2 regions of the Pseudoalteromonas sp. MelDa3 genome follow, and region 2 is predicted to be linked to the other one. Evidence: predicted binding sites of a transcription regulator. Region 2 holds the regulator's gene; the other holds the start of a gene.
The links. Region 2 encodes LexA, which represses DNA repair genes until DNA is damaged. Its sites were predicted from a motif close to TACTGTATNNNNATACAGTA; they were not measured.
Positions count from the first base shown of each region.

Region 1: the regulator LexA is predicted to act here: its motif matches at 3,140-3,159, upstream of ruvC (crossover junction endodeoxyribonuclease RuvC).

Region 1 is NZ_PJBR01000029.1:11,265-16,396, reverse strand. Features, by position in the region: gene CXF89_RS08105 (ABC transporter ATP-binding protein) at 1-586, shown strand, start outside; gene CXF89_RS08100 (ABC transporter permease) at 576-3,077, shown strand; gene ruvC (crossover junction endodeoxyribonuclease RuvC) at 3,208-3,732, shown strand; gene ruvA (Holliday junction branch migration protein RuvA) at 3,735-4,352, shown strand; gene ruvB (Holliday junction branch migration DNA helicase RuvB) at 4,360-5,132, shown strand, end outside.
Region 2 is NZ_PJBR01000089.1:9,531-14,662, forward strand. Features, by position in the region: gene ctaD (cytochrome c oxidase subunit I) at 1-220, opposite strand, end outside; gene coxB (cytochrome c oxidase subunit II) at 220-1,362, opposite strand; gene lexA (transcriptional repressor LexA) at 1,846-2,463, opposite strand; gene CXF89_RS15125 (PaaI family thioesterase) at 2,631-3,071, shown strand; gene CXF89_RS15130 (hypothetical protein) at 3,072-3,452, opposite strand; partial or broken gene CXF89_RS15135 (hypothetical protein) at 3,766-4,491, shown strand; gene CXF89_RS15140 (chaperone modulator CbpM) at 4,567-4,887, opposite strand; gene CXF89_RS15145 (DnaJ C-terminal domain-containing protein) at 4,887-5,132, opposite strand, start outside.

The DNA.
Region 1 (5,132 bases), on a different contig from region 2:
TATTGTTGGCACGTCGGGCTCTGGTAAATCAACGTTACTCAGTTTATTAGCAGGGCTGGATACCGCTAGCAGCGGCGAAATATTTTTAGATGGCGAGCCATTACACAATTTAGATGAAGAAGAGCGTGCTGCACTGCGCGCGGCTAAAATTGGATTTGTGTTTCAATCGTTCATGTTAGTACAAAGCTTAACGGCACTTGAAAACGTTATGCTACCAGCAGAGCTTGCTGGCGAAAGTGATGCGAAAGAGCAAGCAATTGCATTACTTGAAAAAGTAGGCTTGAGCCATCGAATTGATCATTACCCGTCGCAACTCTCTGGCGGTGAACAACAGCGTGTTGCTATTGCGCGAGCATTTATTGGTACGCCTAAAATATTGTTTGCTGATGAGCCTTCGGCTAATTTAGACAGCAAAAACGGTAAAATGATTGAGTCGTTATTATTTGATTTAAACACGCAACACGGCACTACGCTTATTTTGGTTACTCACGATGAAGGGCTTGCACAAAAATGTGAGCACATTATTCAAATAGAAGCGGGCTTACTGGTAAAAAGCCAAGTAGAGGACGTTGCTAATGTGGGTTAAGTTAGCGCTTAAGTTATTTTCGCGAGAATTTCGCCGTGGTGAGCTAACAGTTATAAGCGCAGCTATCGCCCTTGCTGTTTTAACCGTGCTTACACTGTCTATGGTTACTGAGCGAATAGGGCAAAGTATTGCGCAAAAAAGCAGTGCTTTTATTGCAGCAGACCGTGTACTTGCAAGCGATCATGTTCTCGACACTGCTTTTATTACTAAAGCACAGAGCCAAAATTTAAAAACGGCGCAAATGGTGTACTTCGACACTATGTTGTTTGCCGATGATGAAATGCAGTTTAGCTCAGTAAAAGCGGCATCTAATGCGTACCCGTTAAAAGGGCAGTTAAAAGTTAAAGATACCTTAACAGGTGAAACTAAGGTTGCTAATAGCGGACCAACGCCTGGTAATGTGTGGCTAAGTGAATCAGTATTTTACAGTTTAAATATTGATATAGGCGCGCAAGTAGAGCTTGGCGCTGCATTATTTAATGTTTCAAAAGTTATTGTAGAAGAGCCTGACGCGCCATTTAATGTATTTTCGAGCAGCCGTCGTGTGCTTATTAATATTGACGATGTGGCAAAAACCGAAGTTGTGCAGCCAGGTAGTCGTGTTTATTATCGCCAACTTTATGCAGGTAGTGAGGCCGATATAAATAGCTTTTACGAGTGGCTTAAACCACAAATGAAAGAAAACCAACAATGGTACGGCGTTAAAGACCGTCAATCACCTATTTCAAATAGTTTAAACCGTGCAGAGAGCTTTTTATTACTTGCCGGCCTATTAGGTATTATTTTAGCCGCAGTGGCTATAGCCGTTTCAGCAAAACGTTATTGTGAACGACAATACGACCCAGTAGCGATGATGAAAACGCTAGGCGGTAGCCGCTCAATGATCCGCAAAATATACATGCTCCATTTATTGCTTGTATGTGCAATGGCGGTAAGTATTGGGCTGTTAATTGGTTATGGCTTGCAAGAAATAGCAACAAGTTACTTATCAAAAAGTATGGGCACAGAGCTACCTTTAGGTGGCTTTAAACCTTGGCTGGTGGCTATAAGCACTGGCGTAATTTGTGCCGTTATGTTTTCTATTAAACCGTTATTTGATTTATTTGATATTCCACCGCTTAGAGTGCTGCGCCGTAACTTAGGTGACAAATTGGCAGTTAGTCGTGTGCATTTAGGAATGAGTGCGCTAACCGTGTTTTTATTAATGTGGTTATTCAGTAACAACATAAAAATAACGCTTATTTTGTTTATATCAACACTTGCGCTAATTGGTGTGTTGTTTTTGATATCTAAATTAATATTTGGTGGCGGTCGAAAATTAGGGCTTAAGCCAGGTAACAGTTGGTCGCTTGCAATTGCATCTATTCAAAAGCGTGCAAATGTGAACGCGGTACAGTTAATTAGTTTTTCATTAGCGATTAAATTACTGCTGTTTTTAGTGGTACTTAAAAACGACATGATATCTGATTGGCAATCGCAACTTCCAAGCGACGCGCCTAATGCGTTTTTAGTTAATATTACGCAAAATGAGCTTGAGCCAATTAATGAGTATTTAGCACAAAAAGATATTCAGGTATCAGAGTTTTATCCCACTATTCGTGGACGCGTAAATGCGGTAAACGGCGAGTTGGTAGCACGTTCTGTATCGCTGCAAGACAACGAGAAAAAAGACGAAGAAGCACGTGCAGGTATTGGCCGCGAGCTAAACCTTACATGGCTTAAAGATGTGCCTGACCAAAATGAAGTAACACAAGGCACGTGGTTTGGTGAAAATGCGATGGCTGAAGCCTCAGTAGAGGAGTCGATGCTTGACCGTTTAGATGTTGAGATGGGCGATACGCTTACATTTTTAATTGGTTCGCAGTCATTCGACGCTAAAATTACCAGTGTGCGCAAAGTTAATTGGGCCACGCTTAAACCTAACTTTTTTATTATTTTAAGCCCAGATGTACTTGCAGATTTTCCGGCAACGTATATTTCGTCGGTACGTATAAACCCAGATCAAAAGCGTGATTTTAGCCAGTTATTGCGTACTTACCCTACTATTACAGCGATTGATATTGATAACTTTGTTAAGCAAATACAAACAACTATTTCGCAAGTATCACTCGCCATTGGCTTTGTACTTGCAATTGTTGTGCTGTGTGGCGCGCTTGTACTTATATCGCAAGTGCAAGCTAGTTTAGGTGAGCGTATGCAAGAAATTGTCATACTGCGAACGCTTGGCGCTAAAAGCCGATTAATTAAAAACGCGACCTTGTACGAGTTTTTATTACTCGGCGGTTTAGCTGGCTTAGTGGCTGCATTTTTTAGTGATATAGCGCTTTTAATTGTGCAGCAGCAAATGTTTGATTTAGCAGGTAAGTTACATCCGCATATATGGATTATTGGTCCGGTAGCTGGCGGTGTATTTGTGGCTGGTTTAGGCTATTTAATGATTGCCCGAACACTTAAACAAAACACCCAAGGATTAGTGCGTGCCCTAGGGTAAGTTTAAACTAACACGCTCCTGCAAATGCCCACCTAATACGTGGGCATTTTTGTTTTTCTTTGTACTGGTAATTTATACAGTGCTCTGGCATTATTAGCGTAATTTAAAAATAATAACAATGGAGCGCTGTTTGGCCATCATTTTAGGGATCGATCCTGGTTCACGTTTGACCGGATATGGCGTTGTTGCCCACCAAGGTTCTAAATTTACATACTTAGGCAGTGGTTGTATTAAGTTAGCCGATCATCCTTTTCCGGTTAGGCTTAAAATGATCTATCAAGGCATTACACAGCTTATTGAGCAGTTTTCGCCAGAAACCTTTGCCATTGAAAAAGTATTTATGGCGCATAACCCCGATTCAGCTTTAAAGCTTGGCCAAGCTAGAGGCGCGGCGATTGTTGGCGCTGCAATGGCCGACTTACCCGTATTTGAATATTCAGCTAGGCAAATTAAGCAAGCAGTAGTAGGTAACGGTGGCGCTGATAAAACACAAGTGCAGCACATGGTAAAAAATATTTTAAAACTACCCGGTACGCCACAGGCCGATGCAGCTGATGCACTTGCTATTGCGATTTGCCACGCTCACTCAGAACAAAATTTAATTAAACTAGCGGGTAGCGCAAGCAAAACCGTTAGAGGACGTTTAAGGAAATAACTATGATAGGCCGCTTAAATGGTATTTTAGTCGAAAAACAGCCACCAGAAATATTACTCGAAGTAAGTGGTGTCGGTTACGAAGTACAAATGCCAATGACCTGTTTTTACGATTTACCAAAAATTGGTGAAAACGCGATTGTTTACACCCACTTTGTAGTGCGTGAAGATGCTCAATTATTATTTGGTTTTAATAATAAAGTTGAACGCGCCTTGTTTAGAGAGCTATTAAAAGCAAATGGCGTTGGTCCAAAACTTGGCTTAGCTATTTTATCGGGCATGTCGGCAAAGCAATTTGTAAGCTGTGTAAATAACGAAGACTCAACGTCGCTTGTTAAATTACCGGGTGTAGGTAAAAAAACAGCCGAGCGTTTAGTACTCGAAATGAAAGACAGATTAAAAGATTGGGGTAATGATTTATTTACGCCATTTAGTGACAGCGCGGTAATAGAGCCGATGAGCGATGCGACAATTGCTAATAATGCAGCCGATGATGCCGTATCGGCATTGGTTGCGTTAGGTTATAAATTGCCACAAGCGCAAAAAGCAGTAAAATCGATAAGCAAGCCCGATATGTCTACTGAGGTTCTTATTAGAGAATCTTTAAAATCAATGTTGTGAGTAACCCATGATTGAAGCGGATCGCTTAATTGATGCGACTGAAAAAACAAATGAAGACTCTATAGATCGTGCAATAAGACCAAAACTTTTAGCCGACTACAGAGGCCAGCCTCATGTTAAGCAGCAAATGGAAATTTTTATTGAAGCTGCCCGAACCCGTGGTGAAGCGCTCGATCATTTATTAATATTTGGCCCACCAGGGCTTGGTAAAACCACGCTTGCAAATATTGTAGCCAACGAATTACACGTAAGTATTAAAACAACATCCGGCCCTGTACTTGAAAAAGCAGGCGATTTAGCTGCGTTACTTACTAATTTAGAAGAAGGCGATGTACTGTTTATTGATGAAATACACAGGCTAAGCCCGCAAGTTGAAGAAATACTGTATCCAGCAATGGAAGACTACCAGCTTGATATAATGATTGGTGAAGGCCCAGCTGCGCGTTCTATTAAATTAGACTTACCTGCATTTACGCTTATTGGTGCAACCACCCGAGCAGGATCGCTTACATCGCCACTACGTGACCGTTTTGGTATTGTGCAGCGATTAGAGTTTTATTCTGTAGAAGATTTGTCGCACATAGTAGGGCGCTCTGCACATTATCTTGGTTTAGAAATGTGTGACGACGGCGCAACCGAAATTGCACAACGTTCACGTGGTACACCACGTATTGCAAACCGTTTATTACGCCGTGTACGCGATTACACACAGGTAAAATCTGACGGTACAGTAAACGCCGAAGTAGCTAAGCAAGCGCTTGATATGATTGACGTAGATAA
Region 2 (5,132 bases):
AAAAGTGAGGATCGACCAACTGTAAACCTGGTTGAAATAATTCAGCTCTGATCACCATGGCCATTCCACCACCAATTAAGAACATGGTCAGCGAAAAAATTAAATATAAACTACCTATATCTTTATGATTAGTTGTGTAAAGCCAGCGTTTAAAACCCTTAGCTGGGTGATGAGCATGATGAGCTTCATTGGCGTTAGGTTGTTCTACTATGCTACTCATTAGTTCGCCTCCACTTTGGCATCAAGTGCTGCCTGTATTTGACTCGGTTGAATAACATCACCCGTATCATTACCCCACGCATTACGTTTATAAGTAATAACCGCTGCTAATTGCTTTATAGATAACTGTTTGGCAAATGCTTGCATTGCCGTACCGGGTCGCCCATGGATAACTACATCAATGTGATCTTTTATATCGCCAAGCACTATAGGGCTGCCTTTAAGTGCAGGAAATACACCCGGTAACCCCATGCCAGTAGGCTGATGACATGCAGCACAATTGGCCATATATACTTGTTCGCCTAAAGTCATTAATTCTTCTTTTGGGAGGGTTTTATCAAGTAATGCGGCATCTGCTAATGCTGCTTTTTGTTTAGCTTGCTTTGCATCTGCAAGCCACGTTTTAAAATCAGCCTCAGATTTAGCGACCACCACAACGGGCATAAAGCCATGATCTTTACCACACAACTCAGCACATTGGCCTCGGTAAGTACCTTCTTCGTTTATGTTCGTCCATGTTTCGTTTATAAAGCCGGGATTCGCATCTTTTTTAACTGCAAAATCAGGTACCCACCAAGAGTGAATAACATCGTCAGAAGTCATTAAAAATCGTACTTTTTGATTTATTGGCAGTACGAGAGGTTTATCAACCTCAAGTAAGTAGTTAGGATTTTTATCTGCAAGATTCGCTATTTCATCTTGCGGGGTAGATAAAATAGAGTAGAACTCTACATCTTCACCCATATATTCATAATGCCATTTCCATTGCGAGCCTGTAATTTTAATAGTGAGATCAGCTTTGCTGGCATCTTCCATTGCAATTAGGGTTTTAGTGGCTGGTACTGCCATAGCAATTAAAATAACAAACGGGATTGCAGTCCAAAGTATTTCTACTTTAGTGCTTTCGTGAAATTGGGCAGGTACAGCCCCTTTAGATTTGCGGTGATGAATAAGTGCCCAAAACATAATTGCGAACACTATCACCCCAATCACACAACATATTATAAATATGGTCATGTGCAGCTGATATACATTATTGCTTATATCGGTTACGCCTTTGCGCATATTGTATTGGCTGTTTGCCAAAACTGGGTGCGAAAAAACACATAATATAAGCCACAAGGTAGAGGTCAGTTTACCCATGTGACGGCTCCTTTGATGCTATTGCGAATGCAAAGCGAAGAGGCATACGGCTTAAACGCCAATTCGTTATTTTTATTTTTTTAGTCAATCTCATTTAATATTGATTGGTTTTGCTGCGCCAACAACGTGTTTGTGTATATTGTGTGTTCTCAAAACTAAAAAGCTGTGAGTTATTATTAGCTCAGCACATTAATAATTAGCTAAAAAATGAACAACAAGCAAGTTTTAGTATAAAAAACAATCAGGTGATATTGAGTAATTAATAAAAAATCAGTAACCAACTAGGTAACAGGAAGTTCAAAAGATGAGCAAAACAAAGGGGTTTAACGCATTCGGAGGAGGAAAATATAAGTGCAAAAAAGTTTACAGCTTAAATTGTCAGTGAGCTATTTATGCCCTATTTTTAGTGCGAATTTAAAACAGGAAATGCGTACTAATTAGTACGCATTTATAAAACTGCTTGTTTAAAAGCTATTTTTAAAGTCACATCCAATCAGCGTTTCTTATAACGCCAACGGCTAAGCCTTCAATATTAAAAGACTCATTCTCAAGATCTACTTCAATAGATTCAAAATCGTCGTTTTCAGCATGAAGTAATACTTTACGACCCGCTTTCTCAAGACGTTTTACAGTTACGTCTTCGTCTAGGCGGGCAACAACAACTTGCCCGTTTTCAGCGGTTTGAGTACGATGTACAGCAAGTAAATCACCATCCATAATACCAATATCTTTCATGCTCATACCGTTAACGCGTAGTAAAAAATCTGCAGCCGGTTTAAACATTAATGGATCGATTTTGCAGTGACTTTCAACGTGCTCTTGCGCCAAAATAGGTGAACCAGCAGCAACACGCCCTATAAGCGGTAAACCTAATTGTTCTGGCTCTTCTTCTTCAATTAATTGAATACCACGGCTTGCACCTGGTTTCATTTTAATTGCGCCTTTTTTAGCAAGTGCTTTTAAATGTTCTTCAGCAGCATTGGCACTTTTAAAACCTAATGTTTGCGCTATTTCAGCACGTGTAGGAGGCATACCAGTGTCTTTAATAAAAACTTTAATTAGTTCGAGTATTTGAGCTTGGCGGTTCGTTAATGGTCGCATACAACTGGTTTTCCATACAGTACATTTAACTGTGAGTATATACAGTTAAATAAAAATCGCAAATTTAAATTAAGCCTTAAAATAGCCAAAGTAATTTCACTTGTGTACATTTTAGGGATATAACTAAAGCTAGGTTTATAAATGATTAAAAAAGCAAAGGAGTCATTATGAGTATTTGGTACCAGCCCATCACTTTAGAGCTGTGCAAGCAGTTAGAACAAGGCATTGATGGCCAAGGAACATTAATGAAAACCATGGGAATAGAAGTCACTGAAATTGGTGATGATTACTTAGTAGCCACTATGCCGGCAATTCCTGAGCATCATAACCCAATGGGAATGGTTCACGGCGGTGCTAACGTTGTACTTGCCGAAACAGTTGCCAGCTATGCAGCTAACTTTGTTGTCGATTTTACAAAATTTTACTGCGTGGGGCAGGAAATTAGCGCAAGTCATTTAAAAGCATCTCGCAACGGCACTTTAACAGCAACGGCAAGAGCGTTTCATATTGGCAAACGTAGTTCAGTGTGGGAAATAAAAATTACAAATAGCCGCAATGAGCTGTGCTGCGTATCAAAAATGACCGCAGCAGTCGTAGAGCGAAGGTAGTTACTTTTCGATTGGGTAAATTGTAATTTCCATACCCGCACCAATCGCAGATATACGTAGTAATGTATCTGCATCTAAGGCTTGATTAAAGCACTTAGGGGAAGTGCCTGATTCAAAACCAATATCAAACGTTCTACGTGAACAGCTTAACCATTGCTTTAGCGCGTTACGCGAACACGATTCAATAAGCTCACATATATGGTTTATTGCTTTGTCAGGCGTGTTTACTACACCTGTTGCTTCAATACGCGCTAATTGACGGTATTCGTCTTTGTCATAATGTAAAATCGTCGCGACTTTTTTCAAGTCTGCCACTAGCAAACTAATATCTTGCTTTGATTCAAGCTCAAGATCTACATTTAAAAATTGAATTTCCGACATCGTTTCGTATTTATCCTCTAATAATTTCATTGCAAACTTTAACGCAGTTTTACCGTTATACCAAATCAACTATGCTCTATTAACCACTTTATATAGATATTTCGCAGCTTTTAAGTATTTTTTAGCGTTTAAAGCTAGCTGGATATCAAACACTCAGCTCAATTAAACAAATAAGTCATGTTAGCAATTTAAGTGTAATCTTTTTTATTTTTAAATGATTACAGTAAGCTATAGTTTAAACTGCGACAAAATGTCGCAGTAACTAATCCCATTAATGTAATAAACTAGCCTCTAAAAATAATAAGACTAAAACATGAATAAAAAAATATTTAAGTATGCTCGCAAGTTACATAAATGGCTCGGTTATTTGCTCACATTACAAATTTTAGCTTGGCTATTAGGCGGTTTAGTCATGAGCGCTATTCCTCTTGATAAAGTTCATGGGGAGCATCTTGCAACACGTACTCTTAATAACCCATTTACGCAGGCTGATTATGTTGCCTCCCTTAACGATATTGCATCTCAGGTGGTTAATCCAACATAAATAATTTTTGAGAACTTTTTAACCACACCTATAATTACAGTAATAAATAAAGATGAACAGCAAAGCTTTAACGGTATAACAGGCCGGCCTTTTGAGCCGCCAACTAAAATACAAATTACCGCAAATGCTAAAGCACACTTACTTATTGATGCTCAAGTGACAAGCGCTGTACTGCTAAAGCAAGGTATGCGAGAAGTTGGATATAAAACCAATGTTTGGCAGGTACAATTTGACGACACATTTAACACAACACTGTATTTGTCAGAAAATAACGGTAAAGTTATCACCGTTCGCAGCACACTATGGCGAATTTTCGACTTTTTTTGGATGTTACATATTATGGATTACGATGAGCGAGAGGATTTTAATAATCCGCTGCTTATTAGTTTTGCAGCAACCAGCGTACTTTTTTGCCTAAGTGGAATATTACTACTTATGCAAAACATACGACTAAAACGATTTATCCGAATTAAAAGTAAGAATAAATCAAAGTAGTCATATTGGTTTTTAAGAACTAGCGCACTCTCACCAAAGAGTAAATAAGCCCTAGGAAGTACCCAAGGGCAGATTTTATTCCAAGTGTTTAAATCGACTCAAATGTCGCTTTAACATTTCGTTTTCGAAAATCAACTCATCACGCTCATCCAGCAATTGTAAAACTAAAGCTATTGCCGACCAATCTAACGAAAAGTCATGTTGAATACGGGCCGCTTTTTTAACTAAGGTCACTGCAGATACCGTAAATTGCCACTGCGTAACATGCTTCCCCTCAATTGGAACCGCAATATTGTGCTCAACTAGCTCATATAAAATTGCTTCGCTAATATCACTACTCAAACATAGCTCTTTGCTAGTAAGTAAATCATCTTTTTGTGTCACGATAATTTGCATTATGGCTTGCTCCAGTTATTACGGGGATCAAAGTGAGCTTTTTCGGCTAATTCTTCCCAAAGTTTTTTACTGGTATCATCAACAGATGTTGGATTAACAATTTTAAGCACAGCAAATAAATCACCTTTGGCTTTTTTACTCATTAATCCCTTACCTTTAATACGCAAGCGTTGACCAGACTGACTATTAGATGGAATAGTTAATTGGATTTTGCCTGCCAACGTAGGTAAATTTATTTTTGTACC